DNA from 2 places in the Parageobacillus sp. KH3-4 genome. Region 2 is predicted to be linked to the other one. Evidence: a T-box and tRNA genes for the amino acid it is inferred to sense, from the RefSeq annotation. Region 2 holds a T-box; the other holds one or more tRNA genes.
What was found. A T-box is a leader RNA that pairs with one kind of tRNA and senses whether it is charged. The one in region 2 lies ahead of tyrS (tyrosine--tRNA ligase), so its partner is inferred to be a tRNA-Tyr.
Positions count from the first base shown of each region.

Region 1: it encodes a tRNA-Tyr, which carries the amino acid that the T-box ahead of tyrS (tyrosine--tRNA ligase) is inferred to sense. The anticodon was not compared.

Region 1 is NZ_AP025627.1:154,799-170,924, forward strand. It holds rRNA gene MWM02_RS00880 (16S ribosomal RNA) at 194-1,750, shown strand; rRNA gene MWM02_RS00885 (23S ribosomal RNA) at 1,948-4,882, shown strand; rRNA gene rrf (5S ribosomal RNA) at 5,017-5,133, shown strand; tRNA gene MWM02_RS00895 (tRNA-Asn) at 5,284-5,358, shown strand; tRNA gene MWM02_RS00900 (tRNA-Thr) at 5,360-5,432, shown strand; tRNA gene MWM02_RS00905 (tRNA-Glu) at 5,454-5,525, shown strand; tRNA gene MWM02_RS00910 (tRNA-Val) at 5,538-5,610, shown strand; tRNA gene MWM02_RS00915 (tRNA-Thr) at 5,890-5,962, shown strand; tRNA gene MWM02_RS00920 (tRNA-Tyr) at 5,972-6,053, shown strand; tRNA gene MWM02_RS00925 (tRNA-Gln) at 6,126-6,200, shown strand; tRNA gene MWM02_RS00930 (tRNA-Lys) at 6,417-6,489, shown strand; tRNA gene MWM02_RS00935 (tRNA-Gly) at 6,497-6,568, shown strand; tRNA gene MWM02_RS00940 (tRNA-Ala) at 6,586-6,658, shown strand; gene rocF (arginase) at 6,826-7,728, shown strand; gene sigW (RNA polymerase sigma factor SigW) at 7,887-8,450, shown strand; gene rsiW (anti-sigma-W factor RsiW) at 8,465-9,076, shown strand; gene cdaA (diadenylate cyclase CdaA) at 9,176-10,000, shown strand; gene MWM02_RS00965 (CdaR family protein) at 9,993-11,228, shown strand; gene glmM (phosphoglucosamine mutase) at 11,258-12,604, shown strand; gene glmS (glutamine--fructose-6-phosphate transaminase (isomerizing)) at 13,081-14,883, shown strand; partial or broken gene MWM02_RS19520 (IS3 family transposase) at 15,492-16,126, opposite strand, start outside.
Region 2 is NZ_AP025627.1:727,458-743,583, forward strand. It holds gene ccpA (catabolite control protein A) at 1-945, shown strand, start outside; gene MWM02_RS03745 (acetoin utilization protein AcuC) at 1,017-2,234, opposite strand; gene MWM02_RS03750 (acetoin utilization AcuB family protein) at 2,231-2,875, opposite strand; gene MWM02_RS03755 (GNAT family N-acetyltransferase) at 2,910-3,542, opposite strand; gene acsA (acetate--CoA ligase) at 3,708-5,423, shown strand; gene MWM02_RS03765 (transglycosylase domain-containing protein) at 5,514-7,757, opposite strand; T-box leader at 7,917-8,137, shown strand; gene tyrS (tyrosine--tRNA ligase) at 8,187-9,446, shown strand; gene rpsD (30S ribosomal protein S4) at 9,591-10,193, opposite strand; gene MWM02_RS03780 (sensor domain-containing diguanylate cyclase) at 10,533-12,410, shown strand; gene MWM02_RS03785 (GAF domain-containing protein) at 12,456-12,935, opposite strand; gene hisJ (histidinol-phosphatase HisJ) at 12,996-13,799, opposite strand; gene ezrA (septation ring formation regulator EzrA) at 13,995-15,698, shown strand; gene MWM02_RS03800 (cysteine desulfurase family protein) at 15,862-16,126, shown strand, end outside.

The sequences.
Region 1 (16,126 bases), 570 kb from region 2:
GCGTCCACATAGAAAAGCGAAGGCGACTGAATAGCCCCGACAGGCGCTGGAGGGCTCGCGAGGAGGCGGTTGCCGCCACAGCGAGACCGAGGCGTCCCGAGGGGCTAGGAGCCGGAGCTAGACAATAAGAAAAGCGGAGGCGAACGGCACCTTTCGGTGTCGGAGCCGAAGCTGAAGATAAGCCAATCCACTTTCTATGGAGAGTTTGATCCTGGCTCAGGACGAACGCTGGCGGCGTGCCTAATACATGCAAGTCGAGCGGACCGGGCGGAAGCTTACTTCCGCTTGGTTAGCGGCGGACGGGTGAGTAACACGTGGGTAACCTGCCCGTAAGACCGGGATAACTCCGGGAAACCGGGGCTAATACCGGATAACACCGAAGACCGCATGGTCTTCGGTTGAAAGGCGGCTTCGGCTGCCACTTACGGATGGGCCCGCGGCGCATTAGCTAGTTGGTGAGGTAACGGCTCACCAAGGCGACGATGCGTAGCCGGCCTGAGAGGGTGACCGGCCACACTGGGACTGAGACACGGCCCAGACTCCTACGGGAGGCAGCAGTAGGGAATCTTCCGCAATGGACGAAAGTCTGACGGAGCGACGCCGCGTGAGCGAAGAAGGTCTTCGGATCGTAAAGCTCTGTTGTTAGGGAAGAAGAAGTGCCGTTCGAACAGGGCGGCACGGTGACGGTACCTAACGAGAAAGCCCCGGCTAACTACGTGCCAGCAGCCGCGGTAATACGTAGGGGGCGAGCGTTGTCCGGAATTATTGGGCGTAAAGCGCGCGCAGGCGGTCCCTTAAGTCTGATGTGAAAGCCCACGGCTTAACCGTGGAGGGTCATTGGAAACTGGGGGACTTGAGTGCAGAAGAGGAGAGCGGAATTCCACGTGTAGCGGTGAAATGCGTAGAGATGTGGAGGAACACCAGTGGCGAAGGCGGCTCTCTGGTCTGTAACTGACGCTGAGGCGCGAAAGCGTGGGGAGCAAACAGGATTAGATACCCTGGTAGTCCACGCCGTAAACGATGAGTGCTAAGTGTTAGAGGGGTTATCCCTTTAGTGCTGTAGCTAACGCGTTAAGCACTCCGCCTGGGGAGTACGGCCGCAAGGCTGAAACTCAAAGGAATTGACGGGGGCCCGCACAAGCGGTGGAGCATGTGGTTTAATTCGAAGCAACGCGAAGAACCTTACCAGGTCTTGACATCCCCTGACAACCCTGGAGACAGGGCGTTCCTCCCTTCGGGAGGACAGGGTGACAGGTGGTGCATGGTTGTCGTCAGCTCGTGTCGTGAGATGTTGGGTTAAGTCCCGCAACGAGCGCAACCCTCGCCCCTAGTTGCCAGCATTCAGTTGGGCACTCTAGGGGGACTGCCGGTGACAAACCGGAGGAAGGTGGGGATGACGTCAAATCATCATGCCCCTTATGACCTGGGCTACACACGTGCTACAATGGGCGGTACAAAGGGCTGCGAACCCGCGAGGGGGAGCGAATCCCAAAAAGCCGCTCTCAGTTCGGATTGCAGGCTGCAACTCGCCTGCATGAAGCCGGAATCGCTAGTAATCGCGGATCAGCATGCCGCGGTGAATACGTTCCCGGGCCTTGTACACACCGCCCGTCACACCACGAGAGCTTGCAACACCCGAAGTCGGTGAGGTAACCCGCAAGGGAGCCAGCCGCCGAAGGTGGGGCAAGTGATTGGGGTGAAGTCGTAACAAGGTAGCCGTACCGGAAGGTGCGGCTGGATCACCTCCTTTCTAAGGACATCATCGTGAAAATAAAGTGGACGCGGAGTTTTGTTCAGTTTTGAAGGAACATTGGTTGTTCCTTCAAATGCTTTGCGCCTGCGTCTATGAACGGATGCAGGAGAAATCAATTGGTTCCTTGAAAACTAGATAACCGAAAGGAAGAAGCCGGGAAGCGAAGGCGGCGAAGATAAAGCCGGGTTTCGCATGGTTAAGTTAGAAAGGGCGCACGGTGGATGCCTTGGCACTAGGAGCCGATGAAGGACGGGGCAAACGCCGAAACGCTTCGGGGAGCTGTAAGCAAGCGTTGATCCGGAGATGTCCGAATGGGGGAACCCACTGCCCGTAATGGGGCAGTATCCATACCTGAATCCATAGGGTATGGAGGGCACACCCGGGGAACTGAAACATCTCAGTACCCGGAGGAGAAGAAAGCAACCGCGATTCCCTGAGTAGCGGCGAGCGAAACGGGAACAGCCCAAACCAAGAGGCTTGCCTCTTGGGGTTGTAGGACCACTCAGATGGGAGTGACAAAGGAACGGGGTAGACGAAGCGGTCTGGAAAGGCCCGCCAGAGAAGGTGACAGCCCTGTAGTCGAAACTTCGTTCCCTCCCGAGTGGCTCCTGAGTACGACGGGACACGGGGAATCCCGTCGGAAGCAGGGAGGACCATCTCCCAAGGCTAAATACTCCCTAGTGACCGATAGTGAACCAGTACCGTGAGGGAAAGGTGAAAAGCACCCCGGAAGGGGAGTGAAAGAGAACCTGAAACCGTGTGCCTACAAGTAGTCAGAGCCCGTTGATGGGTGATGGCGTGCCTTTTGTAGAATGAACCGGCGAGTTACGATGACGTGCGAGGTTAAGTCGAAAAGACGGAGCCGCAGCGAAAGCGAGTCTGAATAGGGCGCATAGTACGTCGTCGTAGACCCGAAACCAGGTGATCTACCCATGCCCAGGGTGAAGGTAGGGTAACACCTACTGGAGGCCCGAACCCACGCACGTTGAAAAGTGCGGGGATGAGGTGTGGGTAGGGGTGAAATGCCAATCGAACCTGGAGATAGCTGGTTCTCCCCGAAATAGCTTTAGGGCTAGCCTCAAGGGAAGAGTCTTGGAGGTAGAGCACTGATTGAGCTAGGGGCCCTCATCGGGTTACCGAACTCAGTCAAACTCCGAATGCCAACGACTTATCCTTGGGAGTCAGACTACGAGTGATAAGATCCGTAGTCGAGAGGGAAACAGCCCAGACCACCAGCTAAGGTCCCTAAGTGTACGTTAAGTGGAAAAGGATGTGGAGTTGCCCAGACAACCAGGATGTTGGCTTAGAAGCAGCCATCATTTAAAGAGTGCGTAATAGCTCACTGGTCGAGTGACTCTGCGCCGAAAATGTACCGGGGCTAAACGTACCACCGAAGCTGTGGGATGACCGATGGTCATCGGTAGGGGAGCGTTCTAAGTGCGCCGAAGCGAGACCGGAAGGACTCGTGGAGCGCTTAGAAGTGAGAATGCCGGTGTGAGTAGCGAAAACAGAGGTGAGAATCCTCTGCACCGAAAGCCTAAGGGTTCCTGAGGAAGGTTCGTCCGCTCAGGGTTAGTCGGGACCTAAGCCGAGGCCGAAAGGCGTAGGTGATGGGCAACAGGTCGAGATTCCTGTACCACCTCCTCACCGTTTGAGCGATGGGGGGACGCAGGAAGGTAGGGCGAGCAGGCTGCTGGAATAGCCTGTCCAAGCGGTTAGGCCGCCAGATAGGCAAATCCGTCTGGCAATAAGGCGGAACCGTGATGGCGAAGGGACCTTTGGTCCCGAAGTCCCCGATCCTACACTGCCAAGAAAAGCCTCTAGCGAGGTGGGAGGTGCCCGTACCGCAAACCGACACAGGTAGGCGAGGAGAGAATCCTAAGGTGCGCGGGAGAACTCTCGTTAAGGAACTCGGCAAAATGACCCCGTAACTTCGGGAGAAGGGGTGCTCTCTTGGGTCTCAAGCCCGAGGGAGCCGCAGTGAAAAGGCCCAAGCGACTGTTTATCAAAAACACAGGTCTCTGCGAAGCCGAAAGGCGAAGTATAGGGGCTGACACCTGCCCGGTGCTGGAAGGTTAAGGGGAGCGCTTAAGCCGCAAGGCTGAAGGTGCGAACCGAAGCCCCAGTAAACGGCGGCCGTAACTATAACGGTCCTAAGGTAGCGAAATTCCTTGTCGGGTAAGTTCCGACCCGCACGAAAGGTGTAACGACTTGGGCACTGTCTCAACGAGAGACCCGGTGAAATCATACTACCTGTGAAGATGCAGGTTACCCGCGACAGGACGGAAAGACCCCGTGGAGCTTTACTGCAGCCTGATATGGAATTTTGGTATCGCTTGTACAGGATAGGTGGGAGCCTGGGAAGCCGGAGCGCCAGCTTCGGTGGAGGCGGCGGTGGGATACCACCCTGGCGGTATTGAAATTCTAACCCGCACCCCTTATCGGGGTGGGAGACAGTGTCAGGTGGGCAGTTTGACTGGGGCGGTCGCCTCCCAAAAGGTAACGGAGGCGCCCAAAGGTTCCCTCAGAATGGTTGGAAATCATTCGGAGAGTGCAAAGGCAGAAGGGAGCTTGACTGCGAGACGGACAGGTCGAGCAGGGACGAAAGTCGGGCTTAGTGATCCGGTGGTTCCGTATGGAAGGGCCATCGCTCAACGGATAAAAGCTACCCCGGGGATAACAGGCTGATCTCCCCCAAGAGTCCACATCGACGGGGAGGTTTGGCACCTCGATGTCGGCTCATCGCATCCTGGGGCTGTAGTCGGTCCCAAGGGTTGGGCTGTTCGCCCATTAAAGCGGTACGCGAGCTGGGTTCAGAACGTCGTGAGACAGTTCGGTCCCTATCCGTCGCGGGCGCAGGAAATTTGAGAGGAGCTGTCCTTAGTACGAGAGGACCGGGATGGACGCACCGCTGGTGTACCAGTTGTCCCGCCAGGGGCACCGCTGGGTAGCTATGTGCGGAAGGGATAAGCGCTGAAAGCATCTAAGCGTGAAGCCCCCCTCAAGATGAGATTTCCCATCGCGAAAAGCGAGTAAGATCCCTCGAAGATGACGAGGTCGATAGGTCCGAGGTGGAAGCGTGGCGACACGTGGAGCTGACGGATACTAATCGATCGAGGACTTAACCAAGCGGAACGGAAAAGCAAAGGAAGCCGCCCAGCGAAACGGTTTCTTCCAAATGGACGGTTATCTAGTTTTGAGGGAACGAATCTCTCTTGACAAAAGAGATGATTAAAATATAATAATACCTGTCAGAATACTTGCCTAGTGACAATAGCGGAGAGGAAACACCCGTTCCCATTCCGAACACGGAAGTTAAGCTCTCCAGCGCCGATGGTAGTTGGGGCCAGCGCCCCTGCGAGAGTAGGTCGTTGCTAGGCAAGTTAAATCTTCCGCAGTAGCTCAGTGGGGAGCAACGAGCCTAAGCTTCATCGAATAAGCTGCGAGTTGCCTCGACGCATTTGACCTCTTTGAATTAGCTAGAAGAGGAAGAGGCAACAAAAATAGAGTATAAACCAATAACTTGTTATTCCGCAGTAGCTCAGTGGTAGAGCAATCGGCTGTTAACCGATCGGTCGCAGGTTCGAATCCTGCCTGCGGAGCCATGCTTCCATAGCTCAGTTGGTAGAGCACTTCCATGGTAAGGAAGAGGTCACCGGTTCAAGTCCGGTTGGAAGCTTTTGTAATTCTCTTGTTTTTTGGCCCGTTGGTCAAGTGGTTAAGACACCGCCCTTTCACGGCGGTAACACGGGTTCGAATCCCGTACGGGTCACTTTCTTTTTGTGGAGGATTAGCTCAGCTGGGAGAGCACTTGCCTTACAAGCAAGGGGTCGGCGGTTCGATCCCGTCATCCTCCACTATATAATATTTTATTGGATTGTGAGCAGTTGTAAGTTGCCCCCGACACGCTAATACTAGCTAGAAGTGAAAGGTAGATGGAGAGTCAAAGTACGCTCCATTACCTTTCATGCCACCTTAGTTCAATAATTAAGGTTTGGTAATTTTTTATGTCAGCCTTAAGCTTGTTGGTAAAGGCAAGCATTACATCCATGGGTTCGTTCCCATTTATCTAACATCGTTGATCAGCTAGAAGAAGGAAAACAAAGGAACTTAGCGTATATGTCGATCTTTTTTATGCCGGCTTAGCTCAATTGGTAGAGCAACTGACTTGTAATCAGTAGGTTGCGGGTTCAAGTCCTGCAGCCGGCATCGCAATGTGGAGGGGTAGCGAAGTGGCCAAACGCGGCGGACTGTAAATCCGCTCCCTTTGGGTTCGGCGGTTCGAATCCGTCCCCCTCCATCTTCGTAGTTAAACAAGTATAAATTTTTATGTTATGTGTGATAATATTTTCGGTTGGTACTTCTGGATTGTTGGGCTATAGCCAAGCGGTAAGGCAACGGACTTTGACTCCGTGATGCGCTGGTTCGAATCCAGCTAGCCCAGCCATCACTCATTAGTTAGAATTGGCAGGAAGCAACGAGCCTAAGCTTCTATGGATCCGCTCCGAGTTGCCTCGACGCATTTAACATCTTTGAATAGCTAGTAGAGGAAGAGGCAACGGGCCGGAAAATTCCGATATGTTGTCCAACGCATTTAACATCTTTGAGTTTGCTGACAGGGGAAGAGGCATCGAAAATCATGAGTGTCTTCATTTAGCTATATGAGCCATTAGCTCAGTTGGTAGAGCATCTGACTTTTAATCAGAGGGTCGGAGGTTCGAATCCTCCATGGCTCATCGACATGCGGAAGTAGTTCAGTGGCAGAACACCACCTTGCCAAGGTGGGGGTCGCGGGTTCAAGTCCCGTCTTCCGCTTTTTTACAAATAAATATGGGGCCTTAGCTCAGCTGGGAGAGCGCCTGCTTTGCACGCAGGAGGTCATCGGTTCGATCCCGATAGGCTCCATTGACTAACATCCCATTTCGTTTCATTCCGAAATGGGATGTTTTTTGTTTGTGCTGATCTCAGATTTTTTGTCTGTCAAGAATAAATATTCAAAAAATTGTTAAGTTGAGTCAATATGATATTTTCGTCTACAATAGTGAAGTAGTACGATGGAAAGGGGAGGCAGCATGAAGAAGATATCGATTATTGGGGTGCCAATGGATTTAGGGCAGACACGCCGCGGTGTGGATATGGGACCGAGTGCCATGCGTTATGCGGGAATAATCGAAAGGCTAGAACGCCTTCATTATGAAATTGAAGATTTAGGCGATATTTCAATTGGAAAAGCGGAACGGTCTGATGATGAAGAGTTACGACTTAACTTACGTAATTTGAAAGCGATTGCAGAAATAAATGAAAAATTAGCCGAGATGGTGGACGATGTAGTCCAAAGAGGGCGCTTTCCTCTTGTATTAGGCGGCGACCATAGCATTGCCATTGGAACATTAGCAGGTGTCGCAAAGCATTATCAAAATTTGGGAGTTATTTGGTATGATGCCCATGGCGATTTAAATACGGCGGAAACTTCTCCGTCTGGGAACATTCATGGGATGTCGCTCGCTGTGAGTCTTGGCTTGGGGCATCCACATTTGACGAATATCGGTGGTTACAGCCCAAAAGTGAAACCGGAAAATATTGTTCTTATTGGTGTCCGCTCTCTTGATGAGGGGGAAAAGCGATTAATCCATGACAAGGGAATTAAGGTATATACAATGCATGAAGTAGATCGCCTCGGCATGACGACAGTGATGCAAGAAACGATTGCTTATTTGAAGGGACAGACGGACGGCGTGCATTTATCACTCGATTTAGATGGGATGGATCCGCACGATGCTCCGGGAGTGGGCACGCCGGTTATCGGGGGGCTTACTTATCGCGAAAGCCATTTGGCAATGGAAATGCTTGCAGAAGCGCAACTAATTACATCAGCGGAATTTGTAGAAGTCAATCCGATTTTAGATGAACGCAATAAGACTGCCTCCGTCGCGGTAGGATTGATAGGGTCCCTTTTTGGAGAAAAGTTAGTGTAGAGGCAGAAAACGGCAGATTTTATAGAATCTGCTGTTTTATTTTTGTTTAGTGAAAGATTAAGCAGATATGGTAAAATAATTGTACGTGCTTGCCTGAAACTTTTTTTATGCATGAACGTAATACACTGTAGCCGCAGTGTGCGGAGGTATCGTATTATATGGAGATATTCGTGAAAAAACGCATCAAAGCGATCAAAAAAGGGGATCAAAATGCCTATGCAGATATTGTAGACCTTTATAAAGACAAAATATACCGCTTATGTTACCGTATGCTCGGAAACCGTCACGAGGCGGAAGATACCGCCCAAGAGGCATTTATTCGCGCTTATGTTAATATTCATACGTATAATCCAAACATGAAGTTTTCTTCGTGGCTTTACCGAATTGCCACCAATTTAGCAATTGATAAAATCCGGAAGAAAAAACCCGACGCCTATTTAGACGAAGAGATAAGCGGCACGGACGGACTTACGATGTATTCGCAGCTTTCCTCTAATGAAGCTTCTCCGGAAGAAACATTAGAAAGCATGGAGCTACAGGAAACCGTACAGAAAGCGATTGAAAAACTTCCAGAAAAGTATCGCAGCGTTATTGTGTTAAAGTATATAGAAGATTTATCGTTACAGGAGATTAGCGAAATTTTGGATTTGCCGCTCGGCACCGTAAAAACAAGAATTCACCGTGGCAGAGAAGCGTTACGAAAGCATTTGGGCCATTTATGAGAGGAGGGAAGAACATGAAATGTCCACATAACATTATAAACCTTATGCACGATTACTTAGATGGTGATATTGAGCCGCATGATGCGAAAATATTAAGGGAGCATTTGCAGCAATGTTCGGCATGCGCTGACCATTTTAATGGATTAAAGAAAACAGTGGCGTTTATTCAGCATGCGTCCCACCTCATCCCTCCTTCTGACTTTACGGCGCGTGTGATGGCAAAGCTGCCGAAAGAGAAGAAGATAATTCGTATGAGAAGGTGGCTGCAAAACCATCCGTTCATTACCGCCGCGTCTTTATTTGTTATTTTGACGATCGGAAGCCTATTTACCACATGGAATGAACAAAAACAGTTTTCTGTTTCGACACGTGAAAATGTCATCATTCGTGGCCATACGGTTATTGTTCCGAAAGGAGAAGTTGTCCAAGGAGACATCGTCGTTCGCAACGGTTCTATAAAGATCGAAGGGAAAGTCGAGGGCAATGTTACCGTCATTCATGGTGAAAAATATTTAGCTTCCGCGGGGCAAGTAACAGGAGAATTGGAAGAAATTAACCAAGTATTTGAATGGATTTGGTATAATATTAAGGAGCGAGTAAAGGATGCTGTGGAAGCGTTCGAATAGAGGGCCATCTTTTTCGATGGCTTTTTTGTATGATATGTTATAATAAAAGAGCTGTTTAAATACAATATGTTGGAATTAGATAATAAAGGAAGTGTGAAAATGCCTTTCGGAGAGCTCCCGATTTTAAGCTATTTAGGCAAGATCGTTGATATTCTAGTTGTTTGGTATGTCATATATAAATTCATTATGATGATTCGCGGGACGAAGGCGGTCCAGCTTTTAAAAGGAATTATTCTTATTATGCTCGTGCATCTCGTTAGTAACTTTCTCGGCCTTAGCACATTGCAATGGTTAATGGATCGGGCAATCACATGGGGGTTTCTCGCGCTTATTATTATCTTCCAGCCGGAATTACGGCGCGCGCTTGAGCAGTTAGGGCGGGGAAGGCTGTTTTCGCGAAGCAGCGCAAATGATGACGAAGAACAAACGAAAATGGTTGAGGCGATTATTAAAGCGACAGAATATATGGCAAAACGGCGGATTGGCGCGTTAATTTCCATTGAACGGGAAACGGGAATGGGAGATTATATTGAAACAGGCATTATTTTGAATGCCCGTGTTTCTTCTGAACTATTAATTAATATTTTTATCCCTAACACTCCGTTGCACGACGGGGCCGTCATCATTCAGAAAAACCATGTTGCAGCGGCTGCCTGCTATTTGCCGCTTTCCGAAAGCCCATTTATTTCAAAAGAGCTCGGGACTCGGCATCGTGCTGCGTTAGGGATCAGCGAAGTGACAGATAGTATAACGGTCGTTGTATCAGAAGAGACCGGCGCGGTATCGATCACCAAAAACGGGGAGCTGCACCGAGATTTGACTCCGGAACAGTTTCGGGAGTTGCTTACAAAGGAGCTAGTGCCAGCCACAAAGGCGACTTCCTCATCCCGTTGGCAATGGAGGGGGAAGAAACATGATGGATAGGTTAATGAATAACCATTGGTTTATTAAAATATTTTCTTTGCTGTTAGCGATTATGCTTTATATGTCAGCGAATATTGAAAAAGAAACAAAATCGGGAGTGATTACCCGCAATACGGTGGGGCAGGAGGATACAGAAACGCTGACGAATGTTCCTGTCGTCGTTTATTATGATGAGGAAAATTTAATTGTCTCTGGTATTCCGAAATATGTGAATATCACTTTGCAAGGGCCTGCAAGCATCGTAAAGCCGACTGCTTTGCAGCGCGACTTTGAAGTGTATATTGATTTAACAGACTTACCGTTAGGAACGTATACCGTTCCAATAAAATATAAAGACATCTCTGATAAACTAAAGGTTCAAATTCACCCTTCAACAGCAAGAGTAACAATTCAGGAGAAAGTTTCTAAAAATTTCTCTGTTGGGGTTGATTTGATCAATAAAAATAAAGTGCCGGAAGGCTATATGATTGAACAGCCGCTTGTCAAACCGAACTCTGTCACCATCACTGGTGCCAAACAGTTGATTGATAGCATATCATCCGTAAGAGCGAGAATTGATTTAGGTGGAGCAACAGATACTGTAACACAAGAATCAAGGGTAACCGTTTACGACAGTCGCGGGAACGTGCTAAATTTAGATGTGCAGCCTTCCGTAGTGGAAGTAACTGTTCCGATTAAAAGCCCAAGCAAAACGGTTCCGCTGAAAATTAATCGGACAGGATCGCTGCGAAAAGGATTAAGCATTGTCAAAATAGAAACGATCCCAAATCAAGTGACGATTTTTGGTGAAAAAGAAAAAATCGATTCCATTGAATTTATTGACGGCATTACGATTAATTTGGACGAAATTACAAAAGATACAACGTTGGAAATGGATGTTCCATTGCCCGAAGGAGTAAAAAGCGTTGATCCTTCAAAAATAAAAGTAGTGGTTGACGTGCAAGAAGAAAAAACGAAAATATTAAAGGAAGTGCCAATTCATGTAGTAGGATTAGGAGATCAATATACAGTTGATTTTATCGATCCACAAAAAGGAGCGATGGATGTTCAACTATATGGAGCGCCAGACGTATTAGACAATATTCAAACGAACGATGTTAAGTTGTATGTCGATGTCAGTGATTTAGGCGTTGGTGAGCATGAAGTAAAAGCGGAATTAAATGGTCCGCAAAATATCAAATGGGAATTGCCGAAAAAAAACGTAAAAATTAAAATTAATGAACGATAATTTCATTTACGTAAGGAGAGATTGACATAATGGGTAAATATTTTGGTACTGATGGCGTTCGCGGAGTTGCGAATCGCGAGTTGACACCGGAACTAGCATTTAAAATTGGCCGCTGCGGAGGCTATGTATTAACAAAAAGCGAAGAACGGCCAAAAGTATTGATTGGCCGCGATACACGCATTTCTGGACATATGCTTGAAGGAGCGCTTGTCGCCGGATTACTTTCGATCGGGGCGGAAGTAATGCGCCTTGGTGTTATTTCCACCCCAGGCGTTGCTTATTTGACAAAAGCGTTAGGAGCGCAAGCGGGAATTATGATTTCCGCATCACATAACCCTGTTCAAGACAATGGAATTAAGTTTTTTGGCCCGGACGGTTTTAAGCTTTCCGATGAACAAGAACAAGAAATTGAAGCGCTGATTGATAGCCCGGAAGATATGTTGCCAAGACCGATCGGAAAAGCGTTAGGACAAGTGAACGATTATTTTGAAGGTGGTCAAAAGTATTTGCAGTATTTAAAACAGACCATTGACGAAGATTTTTCCGGAATGAAGATTGCGCTCGATTGTGCGCATGGGGCCACCTCGTCCCTTGCCACCCATTTATTCGCTGATTTGGAAGCGGATGTTGTGACAATGGGGGCATCGCCGAATGGCATTAACATTAATGAAGGGGTTGGCTCGACCCATCCGGAAGCGTTAGCGTCGTTTGTAAAAGAAAAAGGCGCGGACGTCGGGCTCGCCTTTGACGGCGACGGGGATCGCTTGATTGCGGTGGATGAATACGGAAATATTGTGGATGGCGACCAAATTATGTACATTTGCGCGAAATATTTAAAAGAAATTGGCCGTCTTAAACAGCAAACGGTCGTTTCCACTGTGATGAGCAATCTCGGATTTTACAAAGCACTTGAAGCGCAAGGAATTCAAAGTGTGCAAACGGCTGTCGGCGATCGTTACGTCGTAGAGGAAATGAGGAAAAATGGATATAACTTAGGTGGAGAACAATCGGGACATATTATTTTCCTTGATTACAATACGACGGGAGATGGGCTGCTGACAGCGCTGCAGCTTGTAAATATTATGAAAATCAAAGAAAAACCACTTTCTGAGCTCGCGAGTGAAGTGAAGAAATATCCGCAACAGCTCATGAATGTAAAAGTTGCCGATAAACATAAAGTGATGGAAAACGAAAAAGTGAAAGCCGTAATTCAAGAAGTGGAAAAAGAAATGAGCGAAAACGGCCGTGTTCTTGTCCGGCCGTCCGGAACGGAACCGCTTGTGCGCGTGATGGTAGAGGCGCCGACGGAAGAATCATGCCGGAACTATGTTGAACGGATTGCCTCTGTCATTCGCGAGGAAATGGGAATCGAATAGAATCAAATTAAGAATGAAAGCTCATCACCAGCCTATGCATAAATGGAACATTCTATTCTGTTTATGCATAGGTTATTTTATGAAATAATATGGCAGTTGACGTTTTAAGAAACGTACTGTAATATTATTTTGTTATTATTTTAAAAAAGAAAGGTGGGTAGAGGGTTTTATTCTGTCATTTATTTGCAAAGCGCCTGGACTAAGCGTGGACGGAAGAACGCTTAGTTGACGAGGAGGAGGTTTATCGAGGTTTCGGCGGATGCCTCCCGGTTGTTGCGATTACAGCCGCAAGTCCTTTCTTAAAACAAAGGGGTGACCCTTTGGACAAAGGGAAGGACATAATCGCAAAAGCACGGAAACGGGGGAGTCTGTCTGCGCAAAAGGACTAGACCCCTGGCGTCGTTCCTTGAAAAAAGAATATAGTGAAGGATCTTTTGTGCGGCAGCCTCCCCAAATCATAAGGGAGGAAAACGGTTATGTGCGGAATTGTCGGTTACATCGGTCAACATGACGTCAAGGAAATTTTATTGCGCGGATTAGAAAAATTGGAGTATCGCGGGTATGACTCCGCAGGCATCGCGATGTTGAACGAAGAAGGAATTCATCTTTTTAAAGAAAAAGGACGGATTGCCGATTTGCGGGCTGTCGTTGATCCGAAAGTCAGCGCCACTCTTGGAATCGGCCATACGCGCTGGGCGACACACGGTGCTCCGAGCCGCATCAATGCGCACCCGCACCAAAGCGCTTCTGGCCGCTTTACGCTCGTGCATAACGGGGTTATTGAGAACTATGCGATTTTGCAACAGGAGTATTTACAAGATGTGGCGCTGAAAAGCGACACGGATACGGAAATTGTCGTGCAGCTTGTTGAAAAGTTTGTGAATGACGGCCTTTCTGTTGAAGAAGCGTTCCGCAAAACGTTAACCTTGCTGAAAGGTTCTTATGCGATCGCGATGATTGATGCGGAAAATCAAGAAGTTATTTATGTCGCAAAAAATAAAAGCCCGTTGCTTGTCGGAATTGGCAATGGCTTCAATGTTGTGGCGAGCGACGCGATGGCGATGCTGCAAGTGACAAACCAATTTGTCGAATTGATGGATAAAGAAATGGTCATAGTGACGAGAGAAAGCATTACGATTAAAAATTTGAACGGCGATATCATTGAACGCGCTCCATATACCGCGGAGTTAGACGCGAGTGACATCGAAAAAGGGACATATCCGCATTACATGTTGAAAGAAATCGATGAGCAGCCGTTTGTCATGCGCCGCATCATTCAAAAATATCAAGATGAAAACGGCCAGCTTACGATTGCACCAGAAGTGGTCGCGGAAGTGGTCAATGCGGATCGTTTATATATTATCGCTTGTGGTACAAGTTATCATGCGGGATTAGTCGGAAAACAGCTGATCGAGAAATGGGCGAAAATCCCTGTCGAAGTGCATGTTGCCAGCGAGTTTTCGTACAATATGCCGCTGTTGTCTGAAAAACCGCTATTCATTTACATTTCTCAAAGCGGGGAAACGGCGGACAGCCGTGCGGTGCTTGTTCAAACGAAGAAACTCGGCCATAAAGCGATTACGATTACAAACGTACCGGGCTCTACTCTTTCCCGTGAGGCAGATTATACGCTATTGTTACATGCCGGCCCGGAAATCGCCGTCGCATCGACGAAAGCATATACAGCGCAAATCGCCGTGCTTGCGATTTTAGCGACAGCTGCGGCGAAAGCGAAAGGCATTGCGCTGGACTTCGACTTGAAAAAAGAGCTTGGCATTATCGCCAATGTGATGGAAATGTTGTGCGACGCGAAAGAAGAAATGGAAAAAATCGCCCGCGAATATTTATCAACGACGCGCAACTGCTTCTTCATCGGCCGCGCCGTTGACTATTATGTATGTCTTGAAGGTGCGTTGAAATTAAAAGAGATTTCTTACATTCAAGCGGAAGGATTCGCTGGCGGAGAATTGAAGCATGGAACGATCGCTCTGATCGAAGACGGCACTCCAGTCGTTGCCTTGTCGACGCAAGAGCACGTCAACTTAAGCATCCGTGGCAATGTCAAAGAAGTTGTCGCCCGCGGCGCCAATCCATGCATTATTTCGATGAGAGGCTTGGAAACAGACGAAGACCGCTACGTCATCCCGGCGGTTCATCCGATGCTTACACCGCTCGTTTCCGTCGTGCCGTTGCAGCTCATCGCCTACTACGCGGCACTGCATCGCGGCTGCGATGTCGACAAACCGCGCAACTTGGCGAAGAGCGTAACGGTCGAATAAAAGATGAAAACATGTGTCCCGTTTTTGTCGAGTTACAAAAAAGTTGTATACTGAACAAAAAAGTCGTATACTCGACAAAAAAGTTGTATACTCGCTTTTGATTAATTAAATATTTTAGGGCGACGATTTGAGCAAAGTTATGCCTCTAACGTTTTAGCGTTAGAGGCTATATTTTTTAGGAGAAAGGTCTAAATCGAATAAAGAAAAGTTTTTTAATTCTCTGTTAAGATGAGTATGTAGATGATTTATTAGAAAGAATGGCGTTTATACGAGAAGCTATTAGGAGCATAAGGGAAATTTGGAGAAACGTATACAGGTTAAATATGGTTAAGATTTTTGCTACTAAATAAATGTTGCTTACCAGCTAAAAAGAAAGTTAAAGAATATTCTATTGTCCCCCCAAAATATAAAAAGGAAGCTATGCAACTTATTTTGAACTTACCCCTGTCAAGTAGACAGTGTTTAAAAAGACCCTCTCATCAGCTTCATCCATCATAGTTGATTGGGCTTTGTCAGTGTCAAGGAAATCACTTGACACTGACAGCCCATCAACTAATTGGCAGACAAGCTGATGGAGGAGCTACTCTAGTCATCCGTGATTCCTTGTGTTATGCACATACCTTCTTTCTGTATTGTACAGGGCTAAGGTATGTAAGTTTCCTTTGAATGCGCCTATCATTATAAAACTCCATATATTTATGAACAGCTGCTTCCAGGTCATCCACGGAGTGAAATTCCTTAAGATATATACATTCTGTTTTTAGATGGCTAAAAAAGCTTTCTATACAAGCATTGTCTAAACAGTCTGCTTTTCTGGACATACTTGGAATCATACCATGTTGTTTGAGAGTTGCGTGGTATTCATGGGATGTGTACTGGAACCCTTGGTCACTGTGTAAAATGGTTCCATTCACATCTCGTTTTTTTATTGCTTCGTCTAAGGTATCAAGAACCAGTGGAACATCATTTCTTTTACTGATTCGGTATGAAATCACTTCCGTTAAAGAGATCATAGATAACGGATAAGTATAGACGCTGGTTGTCCCAAAGGAGATAGGTAATATCTGTCACCCATTTCTCATTCGGTTTACTCGCTGTAAATTGTCTATTTAATACGTTCGGTACCTTCATTCTTTCTGAACCTTTTCGGTAGGCCTGCTTTTTTCTGCGAATTTTCGCCTGAAGATTCATTAGCTTCATTAAGCGATAAATACATTTGTGATTGATTCTCCACCCGTATTCC
Region 2 (16,126 bases):
ACTGTCTCTCGTGTTGTGAACGGAAATCCAAATGTGAAGCCATCAACAAGAAAAAAAGTGCTGGAAGCGATTGAGCGTCTAGGTTACCGGCCAAATGCGGTTGCACGGGGACTTGCCAGCAAAAAAACAACGACCGTCGGGGTCATTATTCCTGATATTTCTAACATCTTTTTTGCGGAACTGGCGCGTGGAATTGAAGATATTGCTACGATGTACAAATACAATATCATTTTAAGCAACTCTGACCAAAATAAAGAAAAAGAATTGCATTTGCTCAATACGATGCTTGCTAAACAAGTGGACGGCATTTTGTTTATGGGTGGGAACATTACCGAAGAGCATGTAAGCGAGTTTCAAAAATCACCTGTGCCAATCGTATTGGCTGCAACGATTGAACCGAATAACGCCATTCCATCGGTGAACATCGATTACGAACAAGCAGCGTTTGAGGCGGTTGCTTATCTTTTGGAAAAAGGAAATAAACGGGTCGCGTACGTGACCGGACCGACGAATGACCCAATCAACCAAAAGAAACTGGCAGGATATCGCCGCGCTTTGGAAACGCACGGATTAACGTATGAGGAAGAGCTTGTTATCGAAGGAGACAATTCATACGATTCCGGTATTGAGGCATATGAAAAAATAGCAGAGTTAGCTGAAAAGCCAACCGCTGTTTTTGCCGGAACGGACGAGATGGCGCTTGGCGTTATCCACAGCGCGCAAGACCATGGCGTTCGCATTCCTGATCAATTAGAAGTAATCGGCTTTGACAACACACGGCTTGCAACGATGGTCCGCCCTCGTTTGACAACCGTGATGCAGCCGATGTATGATATCGGTGCGGTTGCGATGCGCTTATTGACCAAGTATATGAATAAAGAAAACGTCGAAAACCATATTGTTGTTTTACCGCATCGCATTGAATATCGCGAATCAACGAAATAACGAACGGAAAAGGGCTAACCGTTTCGGTAAGCCCCTTTTCGTTTTTCATCCAATTCGTAGGATAGCGCCTCCTATTTTTTTGAGCATTGATTATTTTTTAGAGGATGGTTGGATTGGTATCCATTTGTTTGTTGCCGTTGGCTGCGAATCAAATATAATGCTTTTTCGGTGGTTTGCGCATTTTTTTCGGTAATTTCCGCTTTGCGAGGAATCGGCGGATATAGCGATTCCGGATCGTCCCATTCCCGCGGCAGCGGAACTGGGGAAAGCGTTTGCCATTTTTTTAGCCATGATTCTGGCAAATCGCCGGAAATGTTCGATTGTTCTGTCATTTCTAACCAAATAAACGCCCATGCTCGCGGAACGACACGCCAAATATCGTAACCCCCACCACCAACCGCAATCCAGCGCCCGTCGCAATATTCGTGAGCGATTTGATGGGCAAGCTTTGGAATTTCCCGATATGCTTTCATTGTTAGGGACAAATGAGTAAGCGGATCGTAATAATGAGCGTCCGCTCCGTTTTGCGTCAAAATCACATCAGGGCGGAAAAAGTCGGCAATTTCCCGAAATGCTTGTGTGTAAGCATCAAGCCAAGATTCATCTTCCGTAAACGCATCGACAGGAATGTTAAAGGAATAGCCGTATCCCGCTCCGTGTCCGCGTTCGTTAATGTTTCCTGTTCCTGGGAATAGGTAGCGGCCTGTTTCGTGAATGGAAAAGGTGCATACGTTTGGATCATCATAAAATGCCCATTGGACGCCGTCTCCGTGATGGGCATCCGTGTCAACATAAAGAACGCGAAGCCCGTATTTTTCTTGAATGTATTTAATGGCGACAGCGCTGTCATTGTAAACGCAAAAACCGGATGCTTTGCCGCGAAAACCGTGGTGAAGCCCGCCGCCCAAACTTAATGCATGTTTTGCTTTTCCGGATAATACGTAATCAACGGCGGTTAATGTGCTTCCTACCAACAATGCGCTTGCTTCATGCATATTTGGAAAAATTGGCGTATCTTCCGTCCCTAGTCCGTAGTTTAAGGCTGTATGCTCAGGCAGCTGTCCTTTTCCGGCCGCTTTGACTGCTTCAATATATGTTAGATCATGAATCAAGGAGAGTTCTTCATCTGTTGCGATTCTAGGTTTGATGATTTGCTCATCTTCCAATGCGTTCATCGCGCGCAATAAATCGTACGTCAGCTTGACACGAAGCTGGTTAAACGGGTGCGCGTCATGAAATTTATATTGAAGGAAATCTTCGCTGTAAATAAATACGCAATCTTTTTTCATGACGAAACCCCCGGCAAATTTGGCCATAACACGATATAGCCAGCATTTTTTAAATCGTTGATGATTCCGATCGGATTCATTGTTTGCACGCGAAACACAAGAATTTGGTAGTTTTCGTCTTTATCCGGATATAAAAGAACGCTGGAAATATTCGTATTTCTTTTGGCGATAATAGCGGCTGCTTTGCTAAGCATCCCGCTTTCATTTGGAACTTTTATTTCGATTTGCGTTCCTGGCTGATGCGCACCAGTCAGCTGGATGAGCGTATATAATAAATCCGTCTCCGTCACGATGCCGACAAGTTTGCGATCTTTTACAATAGGCAAACAGCTAATTTTATGTTCATAAAACAGTGTCGCCACTTCCTCAACGAAATCAAGCGGATGCCCAACGATTACATCTGTCTTCATAATCGTGCTGATCGGTTTTTGAAAATCTGCGAGGTGTTCATAAATTTGAAAGATAGAAGGGCTTACATCACGGATGTCGCGATCTGTCACAATGCCGACGACGCAATTTTCGCCATCAACAATCGGAATATGGCGAATGCGGCGTTGTCGCACTAACTGGATCGCTTCTGCAATCGTGTTTGTCGGTTGCAGCGTAATGACGGGTGTTTTCATGATTTGCTCGACGAGCATTTCTTTTCACCTCTTTATTGTCCAGAAGGATGTTTTAATACATGTGCCGATTCATGAAGCGAAGGCGGTCAAATTTTTGGATGGATTCTTGATCGACCCGTTTACCGATGCGGACCATTAAGCAGTTAGCTGGATGAGAACAAATTTCGGGGTCATCTGTTGCATACCAAACGAGCCCGCCAGCGTTCATCATTTTTTCCATTACTTTTCTGTATTCCCATACGTTTAATCCTGTTCCTTTTAAATCCCAATGCCAGTAATATTCTGTTGTAATAATAATGTAATCTTCCATAGCATCATCCATCATTGATACGATCAGCAAATTTTTTCCCACACCATAGCCGCGAAACTCCGGAATGACTTCAATCGCGCCTAATTCAATTAAATTTTCCATGTTTCCTTCCGACCATCGTTCAAGCGGATCAGGATAAAGAAACGTGACATAACCGACGATCGTCTGATGATGGCGGGCGATGATGATTCTTCCTTCCGGCAGTTTGGCAATTTCAATTAACGCTTGATGCTGTTGCGGTGGCTGGCGGAATGATGTCAAATCGTGGTGGAATTCGTAGCTTGCTAGTTTTTCCGCGGATACCGGGCCTTCAATAATCAGCGTTCCCTTCGGGGTCTTTAATTCTTTCGCGTTATATGTTTTTTTATGTTCCATTAGGTCACCACCTGGGGAATTTCTTCTTCTGTTCTCATTATACATGAAAAAATATAATAAAGAGATTTGAAAAAAATTTAATAGTTAAATTTTTAAAAAATTGAGAATTTATAAGATATATACTATAATAGAATTGTAAACACTTACATAAGGGGGATTCGGAGAATGAAGACAGAAGTGCTACCGGTCGTACAAGGGAACTATAACTTAAAAAATTATGAAGAAGCATATAAAAATTTTGATTGGAAGGAAGTAGAAAGGGAATTTTCCTGGTTTGAAACAGGCCGGGTCAATATGGCATATGAAGCGATCGACCGCCATGCGGAAACGTTCCGAAAAAATAAAGTGGCGCTTTATTACCGCGATGCGTCGAGAAATGAGAAGTATACGTTTAAAGAAATGAAAGAAATGTCCAACAAAGTTGCAAACGTATTAAAACAGGTGGCAGAGATCGAAAAAGGGGACCGCGTATTTGTTTTTATGCCACGCTCGCCGGAATTGTATTTTGCGGTATTAGGAATCATTAAAACGGGAGCGATTGCCGGACCGCTGTTTGAAGCGTTTATGGAAGGAGCGGTGCGCGACCGTCTTGAGGATAGCGGAGCGAAGGCGATCGTAACGACGCCGGAACTTTTGCCGCGGGTGCCAGTAAACGATCTGCCTGCGCTGAAGTATGTTTTTCTTGTCGGGGACAACGTCGTCGAAGAAGGTCCGTATATTGACTTAAAGAAACGAATGAACGAAGCAAGCAAGCATTTCGACATTGAATGGGTTGATCGCCAAGACGGGCTTATTTTGCACTATACATCCGGTTCCACAGGAAAGCCAAAAGGGGTTTTACATGTTCATAACGCGATGATTCAACACTATCAAACGGCAAAATGGGTGCTTGATTTAAAAGAAGATGATATTTATTGGTGCACAGCTGATCCGGGTTGGGTGACGGGAACGTCATATGGCATTTTCGGCCCGTGGCTGTGCGGGGCTTCCAACGTCATCGTCGGAGGGCGTTTTAGCCCAGATGCGTGGTACCAAACGATTCAAGATTTTGGCGTGACTGTCTGGTATAGCGCCCCAACGGCGTTTCGCATGCTGATGGGCGCCGGCGACGAAATTGTGAAAAAATACGATTTAAGCTCGCTCCGTCATATTCTTAGCGTGGGAGAACCATTGAATCCAGAAGTTATTCGCTGGGGGATGAAAGTGTTCCAGCGCCGCATTCACGACACATGGTGGATGACGGAAACAGGAGCTCATCTCATTTGTAACTATCCTTGTATGGAAATCAAACCTGGTTCGATGGGAAAACCGATTCCTGGCGTAAAAGCGGCCATCATTGATGATCAAGGAAACGAGCTGCCGCCATACCGGATGGGGAACTTGGCGATCAAAAAAGGCTGGCCGTCGATGATGAAAATGATTTGGAACAATCCGCAAAAATATGAATCGTATTTCATCGGCGATTGGTACGTTTCCGGCGATTCCGCTTATATGGACGAAGACGGATATTTCTGGTTCCAAGGCCGCGTCGATGACGTTATTAATACGTCTGGAGAACGCGTCGGCCCGTTTGAAGTCGAAAGCAAGCTAGTCGAACACCCGGCGGTTGCTGAAGCAGGTGTCATCGGCAAACCGGATCCGGTGCGCGGGGAAATTATTAAAGCGTTTATTTCGCTTCGGGAAGGATATGAACCGTCAGAGGAATTGAAAGAAGACATCCGCCAGTTTGTCAAAAAAGGATTAGCGGCACACGCAGCGCCGCGGGAAATTGAATTCCGTGACAAACTTCCGAAAACGCGAAGCGGAAAAATCATGCGCCGCGTTCTAAAAGCGTGGGAACTCAATTTGCCGGCAGGGGATTTGTCGACAATGGAAGACTAGTCAAGAAAAAAGCTGATCGGTTCTCGATCAGCTTTTTTCTTAACGGTTTTTTGGAAAGCCGTCCCGTTTTTTCTTTTGCTGCTTTCGTTTTTATTGCTGCTTTGGAGCAAATTTTGCATTATACAGATCATAAATGGATCCAGCTTTTTGGCATACATTAGATGGAGCGCTCTCTGAGGCAGTACAATATGCGCGTCGGACGATGCCTCCTGGCATGTTGAACCGCGTTTTTGGAGCGATTAACTGCGGCTTTACGTCATAAGCTGCGTTCATTAGTTGCGCCCATAATAGCTGGGTTCGTTTGCTATAGGATAACCCTTTATATTTTTGCTGCAACGGTGCTGGGATATCATATCCCATCCAAACGCCAAATGTAACGTTCGGATTGGTCGCAACAAACCAAGAGTCTTTATTATCTTGCCCCGTTCCCGTTTTTCCGGCCCAATCTGCCTGAAATTTTAAATAAGCTGGAATAGAGGACGCTGTGCCATGCCGGATAACATCTCTCATCATATCAATCATTAAATACGATGTTTGTGGGGAAAAGACGGAAACAGGCTTATTTTTATGTTCATAAATGACTTGACCATCTTTCGATACGATTTTTTCAATTAAATACGCATCGATAAATGTTCCATAATTGGCGAACGTTGCATAGGCGTTTACATTTTCTTCGACGGTGACCCCTTTCGTTGTTCCGCCAATTGCCAAGGCAGCGTGTTTTTCTTCCTCTTTTGCGACGCTGGTGATCCCCATCTTTTCCAAATATGTGACTGGATGTTTATTCATGATTTGGACGTATGTGCGCACGGCCGGAATGTTGTATGAATATTGCAAGGCGTGGCGGGCAGAAACGAAACCGTGTGTTTTTCCGTCCGCATTTTTTGGAGTGTAATAGCCTTTATCTCCCTTAATTCGTAATTCTACATCTGGGATGATGGAACCGGGCTGAATAACGCCCATTTCCATGGCTGGCGCATATACTAATAGCGGTTTCATTGTAGAGCCGTTAGACCGATATGCTTGTGTCGCGTGATTGAGCTGCTGCCGCTCGTAGTTTCTTCCTCCAACAAAGCTGATGATTCTCCCTGTTTTGTTTTCAATGAGAATTGCGCCGACCTCGACAGGTTCCCGCTTCGCGACTGTTTTGCCCGTCTGTTTATCTTTTACGTATCGAATGACGTCATTGCCGTAGTATTGATAATTGGTGGCAACTTTTTGCATGCGGTCGTAAATATTTTTATCGATCGTTGTATAAATGTTATAGCCGTTCTGCCGTAGCTGTTTTTCCGCTATTGCTAAATAACGTTTGTAAAGAGACGGGGTTTGCAGCAACTGCTGTTGTTGATATCCGTCTTTTTCGGCTAAAACTTCGGCTAACGCTTTCGTCGCGCGTTTTTCGATTTCCATCGTTAGCCACGGATATTTTTTGAACGGCGATGGCTTTGGCGGCGCAAAATGTTTGGCGACATCATATTGCAGCGCCTCATGATATTGTTTTTCGGAAATATAGCCTGCCTGTTTCATGCGCTTTAATACCGTGTTCATGCGTTGCAGCGCTGGGGACAAGTCTTTTTTCACGTTTCCATCGCTTGTAAATGGCGTGTAAACGAAAGGGCTTTGCGGAAGGCCGGCTAAAAATGCCGCTTGGGCTAGGTTTAAATCTTTCGCGTTCACTCCGAAGACGCCTTGGGCTGCAGCTTGGATGCCGGCAATGTTGCGTCCAGATGAGTTTCTGCCGAACGGAACGACGTTTAAATATGCTTCTAAAATTTCCTTTTTACTAAAAAATTTTTCGAGGCGAAGCGCGAGTAAAATTTCTTTCGCTTTCCGCTCAAATGATACTTCGTTAGTTAATATTTGGTTTTTCACAAGCTGCTGTGTCAGCGTGCTGCCACCTGTCTGCGTTGCGGAGTTGGTAATTTCTTGAAACAAGGCCCGGATAATTGCTTTTGGAACGACACCGTGATGTTCGTAAAAGTATTCGTCTTCAGTTGCAATAATCGCTTGTATGACATAAGGGGATATATCTTCTAATTTTACTTCTTCCCGCTCTAGATCCGTACGAAAATTTCCAAGATAAACGTTGTTGGCAAAGTAAATATGGGTCGTTTCCTCATAGCGATAAACATCTTTTTTCATTTCCTGATACGAAGGAAGTGGCATATCTTTCACTAAAGAAGCAAAATATCCGGCGCCAAGGCCAATAGCAAAACAAACGGCGCACAGGGAGAAAATGAGAAACAGGAGGAAAAGATTCCAGCATACTTCATATGTAATGAGAAAATAACGCCATGCTTTCTTTAGGGAAAATGTTTGTTTTATATGCTCCATGAGCATTCCCCCTATACAGTAACAACAAATGAATATAAACACAGTATATCATATTTGTTGAGGAAGATTGCGTCTTAAATGTGAGAAAAAATTCTGTCTTATTCGGTTTGACAAATTGATGTGAGTATGATAAAACCATGTATATCAAAAACGACATATATAAATGCGATGACAGGAACGAGTAGTGTTTATCTCCCTGTTTTCAGAGAGCTAGTGGTCGGTGTGAACTAGCACATAGATAAACACGAATTACCTCCTCGAGCAGCTTTTGCGAACGGATGTCCAAGTAGCAAAAGACGGCATTTGCCGTTATCGAAATGAAGCGAGAAAGCGCTATGCTTTCTAAGTAGGGTGGTACCGCGATGTCAATCGTCCCTTCGGTTTAAGGGGCGTTTTTTTATGGAAAAAATAAAATGAGGAGTGGATCAAATGGACTTGCTGCAAGAGTTAGAATGGCGCGGATTAATTAACCAAGTCACAGATAGGGAGGGGCTTCAGAAATTACTAAATGAGGAAAAAGTAACGCTATATTCCGGGTTTGACCCAACGGCGGACAGCTTGCACATCGGGCATTTATTGCCGATTTTAACGCTGCGTCGCTTTCAACTGGCTGGCCATCGCCCGATTGCGCTTGTCGGTGGTGCGACCGGGTTAATCGGAGACCCAAGCGGAAAAAAAAGCGAGCGCACATTAAATCCAAAAGAAACGGTGCAGCAGTGGAGCGAACGCATTAAAGAACAATTGTCGAGATTTTTAGATTTTGATGCGAAAGACAACCCAGCGAAAATCGCCAACAACTATGACTGGATTGGATCTTTAGATGTTATTTCATTTTTGCGCGACGTTGGCAAACATTTCGGAATAAACTACATGCTTGCGAAAGAATCGGTGCAATCGCGCATCGAGACAGGCATTTCGTTTACGGAATTTAGCTATATGATTTTACAATCATTGGACTTCTTAAAGTTGTACCAAACCGAACAATGTCGTTTGCAAGTTGGCGGTAGCGACCAATGGGGAAATATCACAGCCGGATTAGAGTTAATTCGAAAAACGGAAGGAGATGCAAAAGCGTTCGGATTAACCGTTCCGCTTGTGACAAAAGCGGATGGAACAAAATTCGGGAAAACAGAGAGCGGAGCCGTTTGGCTTGATAAAGAAAAAACGTCTCCATATGAGTTTTATCAATTTTGGATTAACACAGACGACCGCGATGTCATTAAATATTTAAAATACTTTACGTTCTTATCAAAAGAAGAAATTGAGGAGTTGGAAAAACAATTGCAGAAAGCTCCGGAACAGCGGGCGGCGCAAAAAGCATTAGCGGAAGAAATGACAAAACTCGTTCATGGAGAAGATGCATTGAAGCAGGCTGTTCGCATTTCGGAGGCGCTTTTTAGCGGAAGCGTGTCACAATTGACCGGCGAAGAAATTGAACAAGGTTTTAAAGACGTTCCTTCTTTTGAATATGAAGGGGAGGAAGTTCCGCTAGTGGAACTCCTTGTCATGGCAAAGATCGTGCCATCGAAGCGGCAGGCGCGGGAGGATATTGCAAACGGAGCGATTTACATCAACGGAGAGCGCGTGCAAGACATCAATGCGACCATCACCAAAGCAAATCGCATCGAAGGGCGCTTTACCATCATTCGCCGCGGAAAGAAAAAGTATTATTTAATTCGCTATAAATAAAAAACCCGGGAAGACCGGGTTTTTTGTTTGGAGAAGAAGAGGAAATTTGATCGCGAAACAGAATAAAAATAGTGACGAAAATTCAGCGCCTAGGCCGTGCTATAAAAAAATCCCTCCAGAACCATATCTGAAGGGATGTGCGCGTTAACGAGAGTAGAACTCAACGATTAACGACTCATTGATTTCGGCAGGCAACTCGGAACGTTCAGGTAAACGAGTATACGTTCCTTCTAGTTTATCCGCATCCAATGTTAAATAATCTGGCACGAAGTTGTTTAATTCCAATGCTTCTTTAATAACTTGAAGGTTGCGTGATTTTTCGCGAACCGAAATCGTTTGGCCAGGTTTGACACGGTAAGACGGAATATTGACGCGGTTTCCGTCCACTAAAATATGGCCATGTGTTACAAGCTGGCGAGCTTGACGGCGAGTGCGCGCAAAGCCTAAACGATATACAAGGTTATCTAAACGGGATTCTAAAAGAATCATGAAGTTTTCCCCGTGTTTACCAGGCATTTTGCCGGCTTCCTCAAACGTTTTGCGGAATTGGCGCTCGTTTACGCCGTACATATGACGAAGTTTTTGTTTTTCTTGCAATTGCAGACCATATTCCGAAAGTTTTCTGCGCTGACCTGGACCGTGCTGACCCGGCGGATAAGGGCGCTTTTGCAGCTCTTTGCCTGTACCGCTTAAGGAAATCCCTAGGCGGCGAGAAATTTTCCACATTGGACCTGTATAACGAGCCATTTACTGCTCCTCCTTTTGCTTTTATTCGGGTAAAATAAAAGCAGACGTGCGTCAACAATTATGGCCATTTTGTTTTCATGTATCCTCGCTCTAGCAGCTAAGAGTTACACGATACACCTCATCAATATTCATATGAGGAACAAAATGAACCATAAAGGTGAGCACTAAGGCTGCTATATTTTACACAAAGGGTATTATATGACTTTTATAGGGCAAAGTCAATATTTTATTTTCCTTGTTTCCAAATAATATGATATAATACAAGATGTAATTTTTTGAAAAGTTTCGCATATACTCCATTCAACTTGAATGAGAACATCAGTTTAGGTGAAAAGGGCTATGAAATTGGAAGAGGAAAAATTATACAGGGCCTTTAAACAAAAGTTTTTTCATTGGTTTTTAAAATATGATGATTATGAAAATTTTTCGAATGTGATAGCGGAGTTGCTTCGATTACTTAAAGAAGAACTGATGTTGAAACAAGTCACTTTTTTTGTTTTTGATCCTTTGAATGAGGTGTTTTATCCAGAAGCAACGACGAATGAAGGAGAAAATGAATCACCCCTCCGTCACCCTGTTCCGCCTGGCGATATAGCTACAATGATGGACGACGAGCAACAAACGATACGAATTGATCAAGATGACAGGCACGCAACCGCCCGAATTTTCCTTCACTTTTCCGAAGAATCGTTCGGAATATTACAGCTTGTGTATGACGATCGTCATTTGTTCAGTGAGCAGCTGTTAAAGAATATCAAACATGATTTTTCAGAGCTTTTTCGGAAAATCAAAATGATTTCACAAGGGCTTAGTGACGAAAAACGCTATGAGCAGCTTCATCGGTTTGCCGCGAAAATTCACTCATCGATGAAAATTGATGACGTGTTGGAAGAAATTATTAACACTCTAAAGCAAGTATACCCGTCATTCACGTACTATTTGTTTTTATCGCACGATAATCAATATCACGAATATTTACCAATTAAAACGCTCGTTTTTGATGAAAGCGAAGAAAATATGGCAGCGATGCAAGCTTTTTTGACGGGAAGAATTCAATTGGAAGACTCGATTTCGCAGCGCCGTTCCATTTTATATGCGCCGATTAAAGGAGCGCAGGGAGTTTACGGCGTGATTGAGATTATAGCTCCCCACATTATGGAGTTTCCTAAGAAAGAAGTAAACTTTATCTCTTTGCTGGCTAATACGGCAGGAAGCGCGTTAGAAAACGCGAAGTTGTATGAGCAGTCTCGTCGGTTCGTTGCGGATTTGCAGCTGATTACTGAAACGATGCATCAATTGAATGCCAATTTGCGTCTTCAAGACGCGATCGAATTTATGGTAAAGCAAATTAAGCAATCGTTTTGCGCCGATGAAGTCGGTTTTTTCTGGTTTGAAGGGGGAAAGCGGAAACTGCTGCCCGGAAGCACGTCGTTTTTTCAATCTCGTCAATCGAAAAAGTATATTGAATTTGTGGAAAAGAAAATTAAAACGGAAAAAGACATCGCGTTTGTCGGAGATACAAGAATTCACGGTTCTCTTGCCGTTTTCGACTATCGCTCTTTAATGGCTGCTCCTATGGTGCAAAATGGAGAACTGAGAGGAGTTTCGATTGTTTTGCATCGGGAGCCATATCATTTTACGTTTGAAATGTTCAAACTACTTCAGTCGCTCATTCAACATTCCACCCTTGTGTTTACGAACGCAATGCTGAGGGAAGAGCTTGAAAAACTCGTTATTACGGATTATTTGACAAAGCTGTATTCCCGTCACTATTTAGATGAGCAAATAAAAAAATCAATGATTCATGACGCATTTGGAACGTTTATTTTAGTTGATATTGACAACTTTAAACAAGTAAATGATACATATGGCCATCAAATAGGAGATGATGTACTTGTCCAAGTTGCTAATATCATTCGCGATAATATTCGTGCTGATGACATTGGCGCCCGCTGGGGCGGAGAGGAGCTCGCGATTTACTTGCCGAAAGTCTCGTTAGCCGCGGGAATTTCGATTGCGCGCCGCCTTTCGGAAAAAGTGATGGAAGAAACGCACCCCCCTGTAACGATTTCATGCGGCATTTCGTATTGGAAAAAGAATCATTCTGAAGAAGCGAAAGATTTATTTAAACGAGCTGACGAGGCGCTTTATATGGCGAAAAGGGCAGGAAAGAATTGCATCTTTGTGAAAGACTATTCCCGTCAATATAAAGCATAAAAAGGAATCCGTTCATTCGGATTCCTTTCTTCTCGCACACGTCTGCTATAACGTCGCTACGATGGTGTCGACGAATTTCTCTAAATATTTTTGATCCGTTTCATCAAAGCGATTTTTGACAGGACTATCAATGTCTAGCACACCGATGACATTTCCGTCTTTCATCATTGGCACGACGATTTCTGACTGGGATGCGGCGTCACACGCGATATGGCCTGGGAAAAGGTGGACGTCGGGAACGATGATTGTTTTTTTGTTTTTGGCTGCGGTGCCACATACGCCTTTGCCAAATGGGATGCGTACACAGGCGGGAAGCCCTTGAAACGGTCCCAACACAAGCTCATCGTTTTCCGTTAAATAGAATCCAACCCAATTGATTTGTTCGAGAAACTGATTCAATAAAGCCGAAGCATTGGCTAAATTGGCGATGAAGCTTGATTCCCCTTCGATTAGCGCGCGCAGCTGTCGGATAACAAGTTCATAATTTTCTTCGCGCGTTCCATTATAAGCGACAGCATGGAACAATGTTGTTCTCGCCTCCTTTTGTTCATATGAAGATAATTTTATGGGGGCTATAGGAACTTGTCAAACGAAAAACGCTTCTTTTAGCATAACATCTGTGCCTTGGTGCAAATCGTTTGCGCAGTGTGCGTCTGAACCATATACAATACGGATGTTTCGTTTCATTGCCTCGCGGATCACCCACTTTGGGGGATACGGCTGCAAACAGAGCGGTTTAGAAACGCCAGCTCCATTATAGTCTAGCTCATAATTATATAGCTTCATCTCATCCAGAATGCGCAATAACGATTCTGTCATGGGAACAGGGCACGGAAAACGCTTTTGAAATTTATGAATGAGCGTAATATGGCCGATGCGTTTCGGTTTATACTGGCCAAGGTTTGCGCGAATCGATTGTAAAACTGCGTCGTAATAAGCTTTATACACGTTGTCGATCGAGCCAAACAATGTTACGATATCGGCGAACATTTCCGGGCTGTAATCGATGCAAACGTACTGCCCCTTACATGGAAGAAAATGCACGGATAAAATGCTGTCATCTAACAACGGTCCGACGTCTTCCAAAAGCCGTGCTGTTTTTTCTTCAAAACCGAGAATAAAATCGACTTCAAGGCCGATGTGAATAACAATGTCATGTTGATAGCGCGCTTTCAAATCGGTTAGCGCTTCTAGATATGAGTCGAGTTGTTCGTAGCGCATTGCGCTGTCTTTGTATGGCGTCGGATCGACAAACCCTTCCGGAAGAGGAGCGTGTTCTGTAAAAGAAATTTCCTTGTATCCAAGCATAATTGCCCGTTCTACATATTGTTCGAGCGAGTCGTTGCTTCCGTGTGGACAAAATGGTGTATGCACGTGGCCATCCCGCAAACCGCATCACTCCTTTTGCATGTGATAATAAGAAAATTGAAGATTTCTGTGAAAAAAATAAAAAATTTGGTCAAAAAACGTCGTTAACATGGTATCATAAAAACATTGAAAAAACATTATGTAAAATAAGATTGCCTTCTCGATGAACCTCATTTTTTATTGTGACTAACTCGGGTGCAAGGGGGCTATTTTTTGATGGAAATCGCAGTTATCGTGCTACTCCTTCTCGGCGGAGTAATAATATATAATCACGTATATCGAAAAAAAATGTATGGCGAAATTGATCGATTGGAAGCATGGAAAATTTCGATTATGAATCGGCCGGTGCCCGATGAGCTTTCGAAAGTAAAGCAATTGAATATGACGGGAGAAACGGAGCAATTGTTTGAAAAGTGGCGGCAAAAGTGGGACGACCTTGTGGCTGTTAAGTTGCCTAACGTTGAAGAAAAATTGTTCGATGTAGAAGAATTGATTGATAAATACCGTTATGCGAAAGCAAGAGCGATGTTGCGCGAAATTGACCAGCTATTGCGCCAAGCGGAAGGAGAAGTTCAGCTTATCATTGATGAAGTGCATGAATTGATCGGCAGCGAAGAGCAAAACCGTATGGAAATAGAAGAGTTAAGAACGACGTATCGCGATGCGAAAAAAACGCTCTTGGCTTATCGATACACGTTTGGAGTTGCAGCGGCAAAACTGGACGAAAAGTTGGAAGAGATGGAATCGAAATTTCAAGACTTTGAAAAATTAACCGCGTCAGGAAATTATTTAGCGGCGCGGGAAGTCGTTCTTTCGTTAAAAAAAGAGCTAAACGAAGTTACGATGATGATGAACGATATTCCAGAATTGTTGACAGAGTGTCAGACAACGATTCCGGCCCAGCTAGAAGAGCTTTTGGATGGGTATAGGGAAATGAAGCAGGAAGGCTACATTCTCGATCATTTGCAAATCGAGCGAGAAATAGCGGAAAAGCAGGAAAAAATGGAACAGTGTATGCAAATGATTCGTGATTTGCGAATAGAAGAAGCAAAACAAGGGGTTATCGAGATAAAAGAGGAAATTGATACGCTATACGATTTATTGGAAAAAGAAGTAACTTCCCATCACTATATAAAAACGGAAATGTCTCGTATCGCCGAAATGTTGAACGAGCTAAATGAAGAAGCGAAAGAAACAAGTGAAGAAACGTTGTTTGTGCAGCAAAGCTACCAGCTATCGACAAAAGATCTGGAAAAATATCGCAGCATTGAAAAACAAATTCATCAGTTAGTGAAGCGGTTTGAAATTATTCAAGCGCGCGTTTTAGAAGCGAAAACCGCTCATTCGCTGTTAAAAGAAGAATTGGAACAGTTGTTGACACAAATCGAAATGATGAAAGAGGAACATGAACAGTTTCGCGAGACACTGCAAACACTGCGAAAGGATGAGCTGGTTGCTCGCGAAAAGCTGGATGTGATGAAGAAGAAGTTGTCTGAGGCGCTGCGGCTTGTGCAAAAAAGCCGCCTGCCGGGGCTTCCGAAATCGTACGAGCTGCAATTGTCAGAAGCGAAAGATAGTTTAATGAAAGTCGCACTGCGTTTAGAGGAAAAGCCGCTCAATATGCCCGCTGTGAGTCAGGCGTTGGAGGAAGCGGAAACAGCTGTTCAGCGCGTATATGAGCGGACGGTAGCAATGATTGAACAAGCGTCGCTTGTCGAAAAAGTGATTCAATATGGAAACCGGTACCGTCGCCGTTATCCAAGCGTAAAAGAAGGATTGGAAGAAGCGGAGTTTCTGTTTCGCCATTACGATTACGAACAGGCGCTGGAGCAAGCGGTAGCAGCTTTGGAAAAAGTGGAACCTGGCGCGCTTCAACGCGTTCAACAAATTTTTCATGAAGAACGTTCCAAGGAAGAATAAACGATTCGCCAAACCGATAAATATCATTGGAATGATAGTAGATATTTATCGGTTTTTTTGCGAATAATGTAAATATAGTATGTTTCGGTTGATGTTCAGTTCATTTCTTTATTATTATATTTACTAGCGTATGACTTGTTAATATAATCGGAGGATGGACGCAATGATTTATTTAGATAACAGCGCAACAACAAAACCGTTTCCTGAAGTGGTCGATTCGTTTGTCACGGTGGCGACAAAATATTTTGGAAATCCGTCCTCTCTTCATGAATTAGGAATGAAAGCGGAGCGGCTGTTAACGCAAGCTCGTGAGCAAATTGCCGCAGCATTAGAGGTAAAACCGAATGAAATTATTTTTACATCCGGAGGAACGGAAGCAAATAATTTTGCGATAAAAGGAGTCGCGTTGCAGTATCGCCATCGCGGCA